Regions from separate parts of the Angustibacter aerolatus genome, predicted to be linked through region 2. Evidence: riboswitches for the same ligand, from Rfam matches in the RefSeq annotation. Region 2 holds a riboswitch; the other holds the start of a gene.
The links. A riboswitch is a leader RNA that binds a small molecule or an ion and turns the genes downstream of it on or off. The one in region 2 is predicted to bind S-adenosylmethionine.
Positions count from the first base shown of each region.

Region 1: linked by a shared signal. The riboswitch ahead of ACYVI6_RS17700 (aminotransferase class V-fold PLP-dependent enzyme) and the one ahead of ACYVI6_RS12525 (ABC transporter substrate-binding protein) in region 2 are both predicted to bind S-adenosylmethionine.

Region 1 is NZ_BAAHBM010000131.1:247-6,047, reverse strand. It holds gene ACYVI6_RS17710 (acyltransferase family protein) at 1-990, opposite strand, end outside; gene ACYVI6_RS17705 (ribose-phosphate diphosphokinase) at 1,098-2,054, shown strand; gene ACYVI6_RS17700 (aminotransferase class V-fold PLP-dependent enzyme) at 2,067-3,470, opposite strand; SAM riboswitch class IV at 3,508-3,619, opposite strand; gene ACYVI6_RS17695 (glycoside hydrolase family 43 protein) at 3,697-4,626, opposite strand; partial or broken gene ACYVI6_RS17690 (family 43 glycosylhydrolase) at 4,826-5,801, shown strand, end outside.
Region 2 is NZ_BAAHBM010000052.1:16,144-21,944, forward strand. It holds gene ACYVI6_RS12500 (GRP family sugar transporter) at 1-527, shown strand, start outside; gene ACYVI6_RS12505 (PHP domain-containing protein) at 532-1,407, opposite strand; gene ACYVI6_RS12510 (YciI family protein) at 1,506-1,868, shown strand; gene ACYVI6_RS12515 (amino acid ABC transporter ATP-binding protein) at 1,882-2,637, opposite strand; gene ACYVI6_RS12520 (amino acid ABC transporter permease) at 2,634-3,410, opposite strand; gene ACYVI6_RS12525 (ABC transporter substrate-binding protein) at 3,487-4,338, opposite strand; SAM riboswitch class I at 4,568-4,657, opposite strand; gene ACYVI6_RS12530 (1,4-dihydroxy-2-naphthoyl-CoA synthase) at 4,754-5,677, opposite strand; gene ACYVI6_RS12535 (o-succinylbenzoate synthase) at 5,696-5,801, shown strand, end outside.

The sequences.
Region 1 (5,801 bases), on a different contig from region 2:
CAGCGCGCCCGCGGCGCTGCCCCGGCCGTCGGCCAGCGGGTGCACGACCGAGCGCAGCAGCGGCTGCACCAGCACGTGGGTCATGTAGAGGCAGTACGACGCCTCGCCCCACAGCACCGACCAGCGGGTCGAGAGCACCGCCGCGAGCGGCCCGGTGCCGGCGGCCAGCAGCAGCACCAGCAGCGCGAAGGCCGGTGCCAGCCAGTACCCGCCGCCGTGCGAGCGCGGCACGAGCAGCACGACGAGCACCAGTGCGACCGCCACCGGCAGCGCCGCCCGGCCGATGCCGCGCGGCGCCTGCTGGTGCACCCGCACGAGCAGCACGCCGGCCACGAACTCGACCACCACCCGCAGCAGCCCGGCGTGCGGCACGTTGCCGTTGGGCAGCGCGAACAGCGCGAAGACCAGCAGCATCACCGCGTACAGCCCGGCCGCGCCGGCCAGCGCCGTGCCGGCCCGGCGCACGCGGGCGAACCCGAGCAGCAGCAGCGGGCAGAGCAGGTAGACCAGCCACTCGGCGCTGATCGACCAGGCCGGGGCGTTGAAGCTCGGCCGGTCGCTGAACCACAGGTGCGTCATGGTGAGGTTCTCGACGTACGCCGCCGGGGTGCGCCGGTGCCCGTCCGCCGAGACGCCGAGCGCCCCGACCGCCGCGGCGTAGAGCAGGTCGGCGTGCAGCGTCACCACCTGCACCGGCCACACTCTGGCCACCCGGTTCTGCACGAAGTCGCGGGCCTCGCGCGGGCGCCAGCGGTCGAGCCGGTGGCCGTAGTTGTAGGCCAGCACGAAGCCGGACAGCACGAAGAACACGTCCACGCCGAGGTAGCCCGACGCCAGCAGCGGGTCGAGGTGACGCGCCGGCGGCACCAGCCGCTCGACGTCCGCCCGGTAGTGGAACAGCACCACCCAGACCGCCGCCACGGCACGCAACCCGGTCAGCGCCGCGATGGACGGCGGTCGGCCGGCCGGCTCGGCGGTGGTGTGGCGCATCACCTCCAGGGTGGCAGGCCGCCCCCGCACCCGCCCGCCGTAGACTCCCCGGGCCGGGCGGCTCGCCCGGGCGCGCGCAGCCCACCACCCCACGGAGCCCCGCCCCCATGAGCGAGATCGTCGTCTTCAGCGGCAGCGCGCACACCGAGCTGGCCGCCGAGATCTGCGCCGAGATCGGCGTCGAGCTGGCCCCCACGACGCTGCAGCGCTTCAGCAACGACTGCATGCAGGTGCAGCTGCGGGCCAACTGCCGCCAGCGCGACGTGTTCATCGTGCAGCCGCTCGTGCCGCCGGTGCAGGAGCACCTGATGGAGCTGCTGCTCATGCTCGACGCCGCCCGGGGCGCCTCGGCGGCGAGCATCACCGCCGTCATCCCGCACTACGCCTACGCGCGCAGCGACAAGAAGGACGCGCCGCGCATCTCGATCGGCGGCCGGCTGGTGGCCGACCTCATCGCCACGGCGGGCGCCGACCGCGTGGTGACGATGGCGCTGCACGCCCCGCAGGTGCACGGGTTCTTCTCGGTGCCGGTCGACCACCTGTCGGCGATCGGCGACCTGGCGATGCACTACCGCGGTCGCGACCTGTCGAACACCGTCGTGGTCTCCCCCGACCTCGGCAACGCCAAGGCGGCCACCGCGTTCGCCCGGCTGCTCGACGTGCCGGTCGCCGCCGGCTCGAAGCAGCGGCTGGCCGACGACCGCGTGGTCATCGACATGATCGTCGGCGACGTCGACGGCAAGGACGTCATCGTGCTCGACGACGAGATCGCCACCGGCGGCTCGGTCGTCGAGCTGCTCGAGGCGCTGCGCTCCCGGCACGTGCGCACCGTCTCGCTGGCGTGCACCCACGGCCTGTTCACCGGCCCGGCCATCGAGCGGCTCTCGGCCCGCGACGACGTCACCGAGGTGGTCACCACCAACACCGTGCCGCAGGCCGGGCACTACGGGCTGCCGCACCTCGAGGTCCGCTCGGTCGCGCCGGTCTTCGCCGAGGCGATCAGCCGCATCCACCTCGGCGAGTCGGTGTCGAGCCTGTTCTCCGACGTCCCCACCCACGGCTAGGGCGGGCAGACCCTAGCTCTCGCAGGGACTCGCGCCCGCGGGGCCGGCGCTGTCGCCCGCCCAGGCCGGCAGCGGGCGCGGGTCGGGGCTCGGCGCCCAGCGACCCTCGGTGCGGGCGTAGGTCCACGAGGGGCCGTGCGCGACCAGCTCGGCGACGGCGGCCACCAGCCGGTCGACGTCCTCGGTGCGCGAGCCGACGCCGACGCTGGCCCGCACCGCCCCGGCGTCGAGCCCGAGGTGGGCGAGCAGCGGGTGCGCGCAGAACCGGCCGTCGCGGACGCCGATGCCGTGCTCGGCCGACAGGTACGCGGCGACCAGCCCCGCGTCGACCCCGTCGACCGTGAAGGTGACGACGCCGATCGAGGGGGCGTCGTCGGCGAAGACCCGGTGCACCTCGACGCCGTCGAGCGCGGTCAGCCCGTGCACCAGCCGCTCGCGCAGCGCCGCCTCGTGCACCTCGAGCGCCGCCTCGGGCAGCGCGCCCAGCGCCTCGCAAGCGGCGGCCAGCGCCACCGCGCCGAGCACGTTCGGGGTGCCGCCCTCGTGCCGCGCCGGGGCGCACGCCCACTGCGTCTGCTCGACGTCGACCTGCACGACGGCGCCGCCGCCGGCCAGGTGCGGTGTGCCGCGGTCGAGCCAGTCGCGCCGGCCGACCAGCGCGCCCGCGCCGTACGGCGCGTAGAGCTTGTGGCCGCTGAACGCCACGTAGTCGGCGCCGCTCTCGGTGAGGCTGATCCGGCGGTGCGGGGCGAGCTGGGCGGCGTCGACCACCACGCGGGCGCCGTGCCGGTGCGCGAGCCGCACCAGGCGGTCGACGGGCAGCTCCTCGCCGGTGACGTTCGACGCGCCGGTGACGGCGAGCAGCGCGGCCGGGCGCTCGGCCAGCACCCGCTCGAGCTCGGCGAGCGTGCCCTCCAGCGTCGGCTGCGTGGCGACGGCGCGGTGCGGTCGGGCCTGCCAGGGCAGCAGGTTCGCGTGGTGCTCGAGGTCGAGGAACACCACGTCGCCCCACGTCGGCAGACAGCCCGCGAGCAGGTTCAGCGCATCGGTGGTGTTGCGGGTCAGCACGACGACGTCGCCGGGCCGGGCGCCCACGAAGCCGCCGATCGTGCGGCGGCTCTGCTCGAGCGCCGACGTCGACACCTGCGAGGCCCAGCCGGCACCGCGGTGCACGCTCGCGTAGTACGGCAGCGCGGCGGTGACGCGCGCGGCCACCGACTCGAGGCACTGGGCGCTCGCGGCCTGGTCGAGGTTCACGTGCCGCACGGTCCGACCGTCGACGAGCGGCGCGGCCAGGTCGGCGCCGACCACCGGCAGCAGTGGCCCTGCCCCCGGCCAGTCGGACGCCGGGGCGCCGGGACGGGTAGCAGGACGGGCGACGGTGCGGGGTGTGGTCGGGCGGGCGATGGTCGACATGACGTCTCCACGACGGGTCAGGGACCCACGTGCCGCAGGTCCGCGCTTGCGCCGGCACCTCGCCGACGCCAGGTCCTCACCCGGGGCACCCCGCCGCGGAGGAGGGTTGCCGGCCAGCAAGCCGGGGCTGAACGCTGGCACTCGTGACCTACGTCAGAAGGTATCGGCAGCCCGCGCCGCCGGTCCACCCTTCGAGCCGCATCTTCTCGACCTGCGAGACGCCGGGCTAGCGCTCGAGCGTCGTCGGCCCCGTCGACGGGCCGTCCACGACCGGGCCGTCCGGCGTCCACCGGATCGGGTCGAGGCACATCCGGCGGGCCGTCTGCTCGACGTCCCACGCGTGGTAGACCATCACGTCGAGCCCGTCGGGCGTGGTGACCACGCTGTTGTGGCCGGGCCCGACGACGCCTGGCACGCTGCGCAGCAGCGGCTCCCGCGCGGTCTCGACCCAGGGCCCGTCGGGGCGGTCGGCCACAGCGTGCGCGACGCCGTACGTCGGCTCCTGCCACGACCCGCCGGAGTAGAAGAGGTGGTAGCGGCCGCCGCGGTGCACGACGAACGGCCCCTCCAGCGTGTGCCAGTCGTAGACCTTCCCGTACATCGAGCGCTGCCGCTGGTACAGCTGCCAGTCGCCGGTCGGCTCGAGCACCGCGGTCGTCGGGCCGGCGAGCCGGGTCATGCCGTCGAGCCTGGCGACGGCGAGCATGGTGCCGACCCGCTCGGTGTCGAGCACGTCGCGGGCGAAGAACAGCCACCAGTCGCCGTCGGCGTCGCGGAAGGGGTGCGGGTCGATGGCGAAGCGCTCCCCCTCGGTGAGCACGTGCCCGGTGTCGCGGTACGGGCCGACCGGGTCGTCGGCCACCGCGACCCGCACCTGGTGCCCGACGTCGCCGGTGCCGGCCGAGTAGTACATCCACCAGCGGCCCTCGGCGTGCGCGACCTCGGGCGCCCAGTAGTCGGTACCCAGCCCGGGCACCTGCTCCAGCGCCCCGCCGACGCTGCGCCAGTGCACGAGGTCGTCCGAGCGCAGCACCTCGAAGGCCCGCCCGTCGACCGTGCGCCCGGTGCCGAAGGCGACGTACCCGTCGTCGGTGCGGAGCACGAACGGGTCGGCGAGGTAGCCGTCGTGCACCGGGTTCGCGTAGCTGGTCGGCATGGTCTTGATGCTGCCACCGGCGGCCGCGGGCGCCCACCGAGCGGGCCCCGACAGGAGCGCCGACCGGGTGGTGCCCGGGCGTGCCCGCTTCGTGACCTGTCCGTGACCGAAGTCGGGTGCATGGACGGCGATCGGGTGGGTACGGGCGCAGCGCACGCGGACGACGACGTCCGCGGCACCGGGCGACGAAGGAGCCGCCATGAGGCGCAGCGCACGACCCGCAGCACGCCGGACGGCGCTGGCGGCCCTGCTCGCGACGGGCCTGGCCGTGCCCGCCGCGCAGGCCGCGACGCCCGCCGACCGGACGCAGCCGGCCACCTACCGCAACCCCGTCTCGCAGGGCTTCGCCGACACCTTCGCCGACCCCTCCCTGCTGCGCGGCAAGGACGGCTGGTGGTACGCCGTCGGCACCTCCGACCCGCTGCGCGAGGGCGAGGGCACGCCGCACCAGATCCCGATCGCCCGCTCGCGCGACCTCGTGAGCTGGACGCACGTCGGCGACGCCTTCACCGCGGCCACCCGTCCGGCCTGGGCCACCGCGGACGCCGGCCTCTGGGCGCCCGACCTGCGCTACGTCGACGGCGAGTACCGCATGTACTACGTGGTCACCGACACCACCGTCACCCCCGAGTCGGGTGACAACGCGATCGGCGTCGCGACCGCCCCGACCCCCGCGGGCCCGTGGACCGACAGCGGTGCACCGGTGGTCGCCCCGCGGCACGGCGCCGGCGGCTCGGGCGACTTCCTGTGGACGTTCGACCCGAACGTGGTGACCGACGCCGACGGCACCCAGTGGCTGATGTACGGCTCGTACTACGGCGGGATCTTCGTGGTGCGGCTGAGCGCCGACGGCCGCAGCACCGTCGGCACGGCGACGCGCATCGCGATCGACAACAAGTTCGAGGGCGCCTACGCCGTGCACCGCGGCGGGTACTGGTACCTGTTCGCCTCGACCGCCAACTGCTGCGCCGGCCCGACCACCGGGTACTCGGTGCAGGTCGGGCGCTCGCGCTCGGTGCAGGGGCCGTACGTCGACCGCGACGGCGTGCCGCTCGACACCTCGCGGGCCGGCGGCACGCCCACGCTGGTGCAGAACGGCAACCGCTGGATCGGCGCCGGGCACAACGCCGTCGTGACCGACCTGGGCGGGCAGGACTGGATCGCGTACCACGCGA
Region 2 (5,801 bases):
GGCTGCTCACGGGCGACCGGCTCTCGACGCTCGCGTGGGTGGGCATCGTCGTCGCGCTGCCCGGCGTCGTGCTGGTGTCGCGCGCCCCCGCCGACGACGACCCCGACCGGTCGAGCGGCGTCGGGCTCGGGCTGCTGGCCGGTGCGGCGTTCGCGCTGCTGTTCGTGGCGCTCGCCCGGGCGGGCACCGACGCGGGTGCCTGGCCGCTGGTGCCGGGCCAGGTGCTCGTGGTGGTCGTCGTGTGGGTCTACGCCCTGGTCCCGCGACGGGTGCGACCGGACGCCGCGCACTGGCGCAGCTCGGTGCGGCCGGCGGTCGGGGCCGGGGTGCTCGGCGGTGCCGCCAACCTGCTGTACCTCGCGGCCACCGGCGCCGGGCAGCTCGCCGTCGTGGCCGTGCTGACCTCGCTGTACCCGGCGATCACCGTGCTGCTGGCCCGCACGCTGCTCGGGGAGCGCTGGGGTGCGGCGCAGAAGGCGGGCCTCGGCGTCTGCGCGGCTGCCGTGGCCGCGATCGCGCTCGGCTGACCGCCTACCCGGCGGCGTGCTGGTGCGCGCCGACCTGCCAGGGCGCCTCCGGCCGCCGCCCGGGTCGCAGCCCGTGCGCCCAGGCCGTCGCCGCGGCGTCCGCGAGCCCTGCGCCGACCGCCGCCGGTTCGTGCGCGTCGCTGCCGAAGGTGACGCGACGGCCGCCCTCCTCGCGGAACCACTGCAGCAGCAGCGGATCCAGCGGCAGCCGGGTGTTGAGCTCGAGCGCCCGGTCGCCCGCCGCCACCGCGCGCAGCGCCTGCCGGAACTCGTCCTCGAACCGCCGCGGTTCGAACGGCCCGAGCTCGGTGGGCCACGACCGCAGCGGGTAGTCGACGTGCCCGAGCACCTCGAACTCGTCGCACCCGTCGACCACGCGCGGGATCTCGGCGAGGTACTCGCGGACGACGTCGTCGGCCCGGCGCCGTGGGTACAGCTCCCACGGCTCGGCCGCGACGTCGCCGTCCGGCAGGCAGTGCAGCGAGCCGATGACCCGGTCGAAGCCGCCGCTCGAGAGGATCGCCCGCAGCGCGGCCCGGTGCAGGTGCGGCTGGCCGACCTCGACGCCGGCCAGCACGCGCAGGCCCGGGAACAGGCCGCGGCAGCGCTCGACCGCCGCGCGGAACCCCTCGACGTCGAACGGCGGCGCCGTCAGCACGCCGTCGTGCACGAGGTCGGGACGGGTGCCGACGAGGAACCCGGCCCGGAACGGCGTCAGGTCGAGGTGCTCGGTGAACGCCACCGCCGGCAGCCCGATCTCGACCGCGCGTCGGCAGGTCTCCTCCATCGAGCCGAGCGTCGCGTCCCACGACCACTCGCTGTGCACGTGCCCGTCCGCCGGCAACCCGCCCGGCCCGCTCGCGTCCCGTTCGTCGTCCACGGTGCCAGTCTGGCCCCGGCTGTCGGATCGGGACGGCGCCGTTCGTCGTCCGGGTGACAGGCTGACCGCAGGCGTCCGCCGCAACCGAGGGAGCAGTCGTGGCCGAGTACCTCCTCTACTTCAACCAGCAGTGGGTCGGCGACCACCCGGAGGAGTGGTACCGCCCCCGCGGCCCGCTCGCGATGGCCGTGGTGCGCGAGGCGGAGGCGGCCGGCGTCCACGTCTTCAGCGGTGGCCTGGAGGAGGAGGACGGCCCGGTGTACAGCGCCGACCCCACCGGCGGCGAGGTGCTGGTCACCGACGGCCCGTACGTCGAGACCAAGGAGTTCCTCGGCGGCTTCATGATCGTCGACGTGCCGGACGACGAGACCGCCAAGCACTGGGCTGCCAAGATCGCCGAGGCCTGCGGCTGGCCGCACGAGGTGCGCCGCTTCAAGGGGCGGCCGGGCGCGACGTCCTGACGTCGGCGGGTGGTCAGAGCACGCGCGAGAGGAACCGCTGCAGCCGCTCGGTGCGCGGAGCGTCGAACAGCTGCGCCGGCTCGCCGTGCTCGACCACCACGCCGCCGTCCACGAACGCCACCTGGTCGGCGACCTCGCGGGCGAAGCCCATCTCGTGCGTCACGACGAGCATCGTCATGCCGCCGCTCGCGAGGTCGGCCATGAGGGCGAGCACGCCCTTCACCAGCTCGGGGTCGAGCGCCGACGTCGCCTCGTCGAACAGCATGACGCGCGGCTCGAGGGCGAGCGCACGGGCGATGGCGACGCGCTGCTGCTGACCGCCCGAGAGCTGTGCGGGACGGCTGGAGGCCTTGTGCCGCAACCCGACCGCGTCGAGCCGCTGCAGCGCGACGTGCTCTGCGGCGTCCGGTGAGAGCCCGCGCAGGTGGCGCAGCGCGAGCGTCACGTTGTCGAGCACCGTGCGGTGCGGGAACAGGTTGAACTGCTGGAACACCATGCCGATGCGCTTGCGGTGCTCGTCGACGTCGTCCGCGAGCACGCTGCGGCCGTCGACGAGCAGGTCGCCCGAGTCGGGCTCCAGCAGGCGGTTCACGATGCGCAGCGCCGTCGACTTGCCGGAGCCGGACGGACCGACGACGCACGTGGTGGTGCCGGCCGGCACGTGCAGGCTGACGCCGCGCAGCACCTGGTTGCGACCGAAGGCCAGGTGCACGTCGTCGAGCGTCACCGACAGCGCGTCCGTCGACGTCGCGGTGGGGGAGGTGCTCATCGGGCGGCTCCGGTCGTCGGGTCGGCGGTGAGGGCTGCGTCGTCGTCCGGTGCCTCGACGCCGTCGGCGGGACGCCCCTCGCGCAGCCGCCGGTCGACCGCGTTCACGGCGTGCGTGAGCGGCACGGTGATCACGAGGTACACGAGCCCGGCGAGGACGAGCGCCGACGCGTTGCCGGTGTTGGCGGCGTAGTCCTGGCCGATGCGGAACAGCTCGCGCTGGCTGGCGAGCAGGCCGAGGAAGTAGACCAGGCTCGAGTCCTTGATGAGCGCGATGAGCTGGTTCACCCAGGCCGGCAGCACGCGACGCACGCCCTGCGGCACGATCACCAGCCGCATCGCCTGACGGTGCGAGAACCCGAGGGCGCGGCTGGCCTCGAGCTGGCCGGCCTCGACGCTCTGGATGCCCGACCGGAAGATCTCGCCCATGTACGCCGCCGCCACCAGGCCGAGCGCCAGGATGCCGAGCGGGTACGGGTTCGGGCCCCACAGCGCGAGCCCCACGGGTGCCAGGCCGACGCCGACCAGCAGGATCGTCACGGCCACCGGCAGGCCGCGGAACAGGTCGGTGTAGACGCGCGCCGGCCAGCGCAGCCAACGGGTGCGGGCCAGTCCGGCGGTCGCGAGCAGCAGACCCAGCACGGTGCCGAGCACCGCCGACGCGATCGCCAGCACGAGCGTGTTGCGGAGCCCGACCGTGAGCATGTCGGGCAGCGCCTCGCGCATGGCGTCGAGGTCGAAGAACGTCTGCCAGACGGTGCGCAGCGTCTCCATGCGGGTCTCCCTGGTGCAGTGGCCGGGCGGCCCGCGGGTGCGGACCACCCGGCCGGGTGTCGGTGCGGTGCGTCGGTCAGGACGTCGCGGTCGCGCTCGCGGTGACCGGCGGGAACTTCACGGTGCCGCTCCCGGGCTCGAAGTCGGCCGGCACCGGGCGGCCCGGGTAGTACTGCTCCTGCAGCTTCGTCCAGGTGCCGTCGGCGATGACCTCGTCGAGACCCTTGTCCAGCGCGGCCTTCAGCTTCGTGTTGCCGCGCTTCACCGCGAACGCCGTCGGGGCGGGGCTGAGCTCGGTCGCGGCGACCACGATCTTGCCCTTGCTGTCCTTCGCCGACTTCTCGCCGATCTCGGCGGGCGCGATCCACGCGTCGGACGTCTGGGTGCGCAGCTGGTTCAGCGCCGCGTTGTAGTCGGGCACGCGCACCGGGTCGAGGTTCTGCTTCGTCGCGTAGTCGTCCTGCACGGTGCCCTGGACGACGACGACGCGCTTGCCCTGCAGCTGGTCGAAGCCCTTCACCGTCGAGCCGGCGGGCACGTCCAGACCGAAGTAGCCGAAGTCGTAGCCGTTGCCGAAGTCCACGGTCTTCTTGCGGGCCTCGGTGATGGTGATCGACGAGCTGCCGACGTCGAAGCGGCCCGCGTTCACCTGCGCCAGCAGCGCCGAGAAGTCGGTGCCGGCGAACTGCACCTTGAGCCCGACCTTCGCCGCGACCGCGGTCAGCAGGTCGTTGTCGAAGCCAGTGAACTTGCCGTCCTTCAAGTACACGTTCGGCGGCGCGTCGGTCAGCGTGCCGACGCGCAGGGTGCCGGGCTGCTGCAGGTCGTACGGGTTGCTCGCGGCCTTCGACGCCGAGGAGCCACCGCCGCAGGCGGCGAGCAGCACCGCGAGGGAGGCGGCGGTGACGGCGGGCACGAGACGGGACAAGCGCACAGGGATCTCCAGATGTGGTGTGGCAGAACGCTCTTGGCGTCCACGGGGGTTCGTCGCGGCGGGCCCGAGGCGCGCCGCAGCAGCCCCGACGCGTCAGCGCGCCGAGGCCGAGGGGGTGGTGGGTGCGGTCAGGCTCGACGGAGCCGACAGAGCATGCCGCTGGTGCGGCAGAGGTCGACGTGCCGGCGCGAGCACAGGGTGGAGCGGGGCGTCACGGGGTGGTCCTCCATCGGTCCTGGCGGTAGCACCTCACCCCGAGGGGCGGTTGCTGCGACGTCGACGAGCCAGGTCTCTCGGTCGCTCTGGATGGGCAGGTCGATCGTCGCACCCGCTCGCGCCGTCCGCCAAATCGAGACCGGGCGCCCCGGTGTGTCCCTCGACACACCCGTTGTCCTGCAAGCGTTCTGGGTCAGAAGTACCAGGGGAAGGGCGTCCAGTCGGGGTCGCGCTTCTGCAGGAAGGCGTCGCGGCCCTCGACGGCCTCGTCGGTCATGTAGGCGAGGCGGGTGGCCTCGCCGGCGAAGACCTGCTGACCCATGAGGCCGTCGTCCACCAGGTTGAAGGCGTACTTCAGCATGCGCTGCGCGGTGGGGCTCTTGCCGTTGATCTCGCGGGCCCACTGCAGCGCGGTGGCCTCGAGCTCGGCGTGGTCGGCGACCTCGTTGACGGCGCCCATGCGCTGCATGGTCTCGGCGTCGTAGGTGCGGCCCAGGAAGAAGATCTCGCGCGCGGCCTTCTGGCCGACCATGCGCGCCAGGTAGGCCGAGCCGTAGCCGGCGTCGAACGAGCCGACGTCGGCGTCGGTCTGCTTGAAGCGGGCGTGCTCGCGGCTGGCGATCGTGAGGTCGCAGACGACGTGCAGGCTGTGGCCGCCGCCGGCCGCCCACCCGTTGACGACGGCGATGACCACCTTGGGCATCGTGCGGATGAGCCGCTGCACCTCGAGCACGTGCAGGCGCCCGCCGGCCGCCTTCACCCGGGCCTCGTCGACCGTCTCGGCGGTCTCGCCGTCCGCGTACTGGTAGCCGCTGCGGCCGCGGATGCGCTGGTCGCCGCCGGAGCAGAAGGCGCGGCCGCCGTCCTTGGGGCTCGGGCCGTTGCCGGTGAGCAGCACGCACCCGACGTCGGGTGTCATGCGGGCGTGGTCGAGCGCGCGGTACAGCTCGTCGACGGTGTGCGGCCGGAAGGCGTTGCGCACCTCCGGCCGGTCGAACGCGATGCGCACGGCACCGGTGTCGACGGCGCGGTGGTAGGTGACGTCGGTGAACTCGAAGCCGGCGACCGGCGTCCACGCGGACGGGTCGAAGGTCTCGCTGACGGGCTCGTTGCGCACGTCGGCGAGGATAGGCGCGTGCAGCCCGACCTGGAGACGCTGGTGCGGACGGCGCGCGTCGTGAGCCTGCCGATGCGCGTGCGGTTCCGCGGCATCACCACGCGCGAGGCGCTGCTGCTGCGCG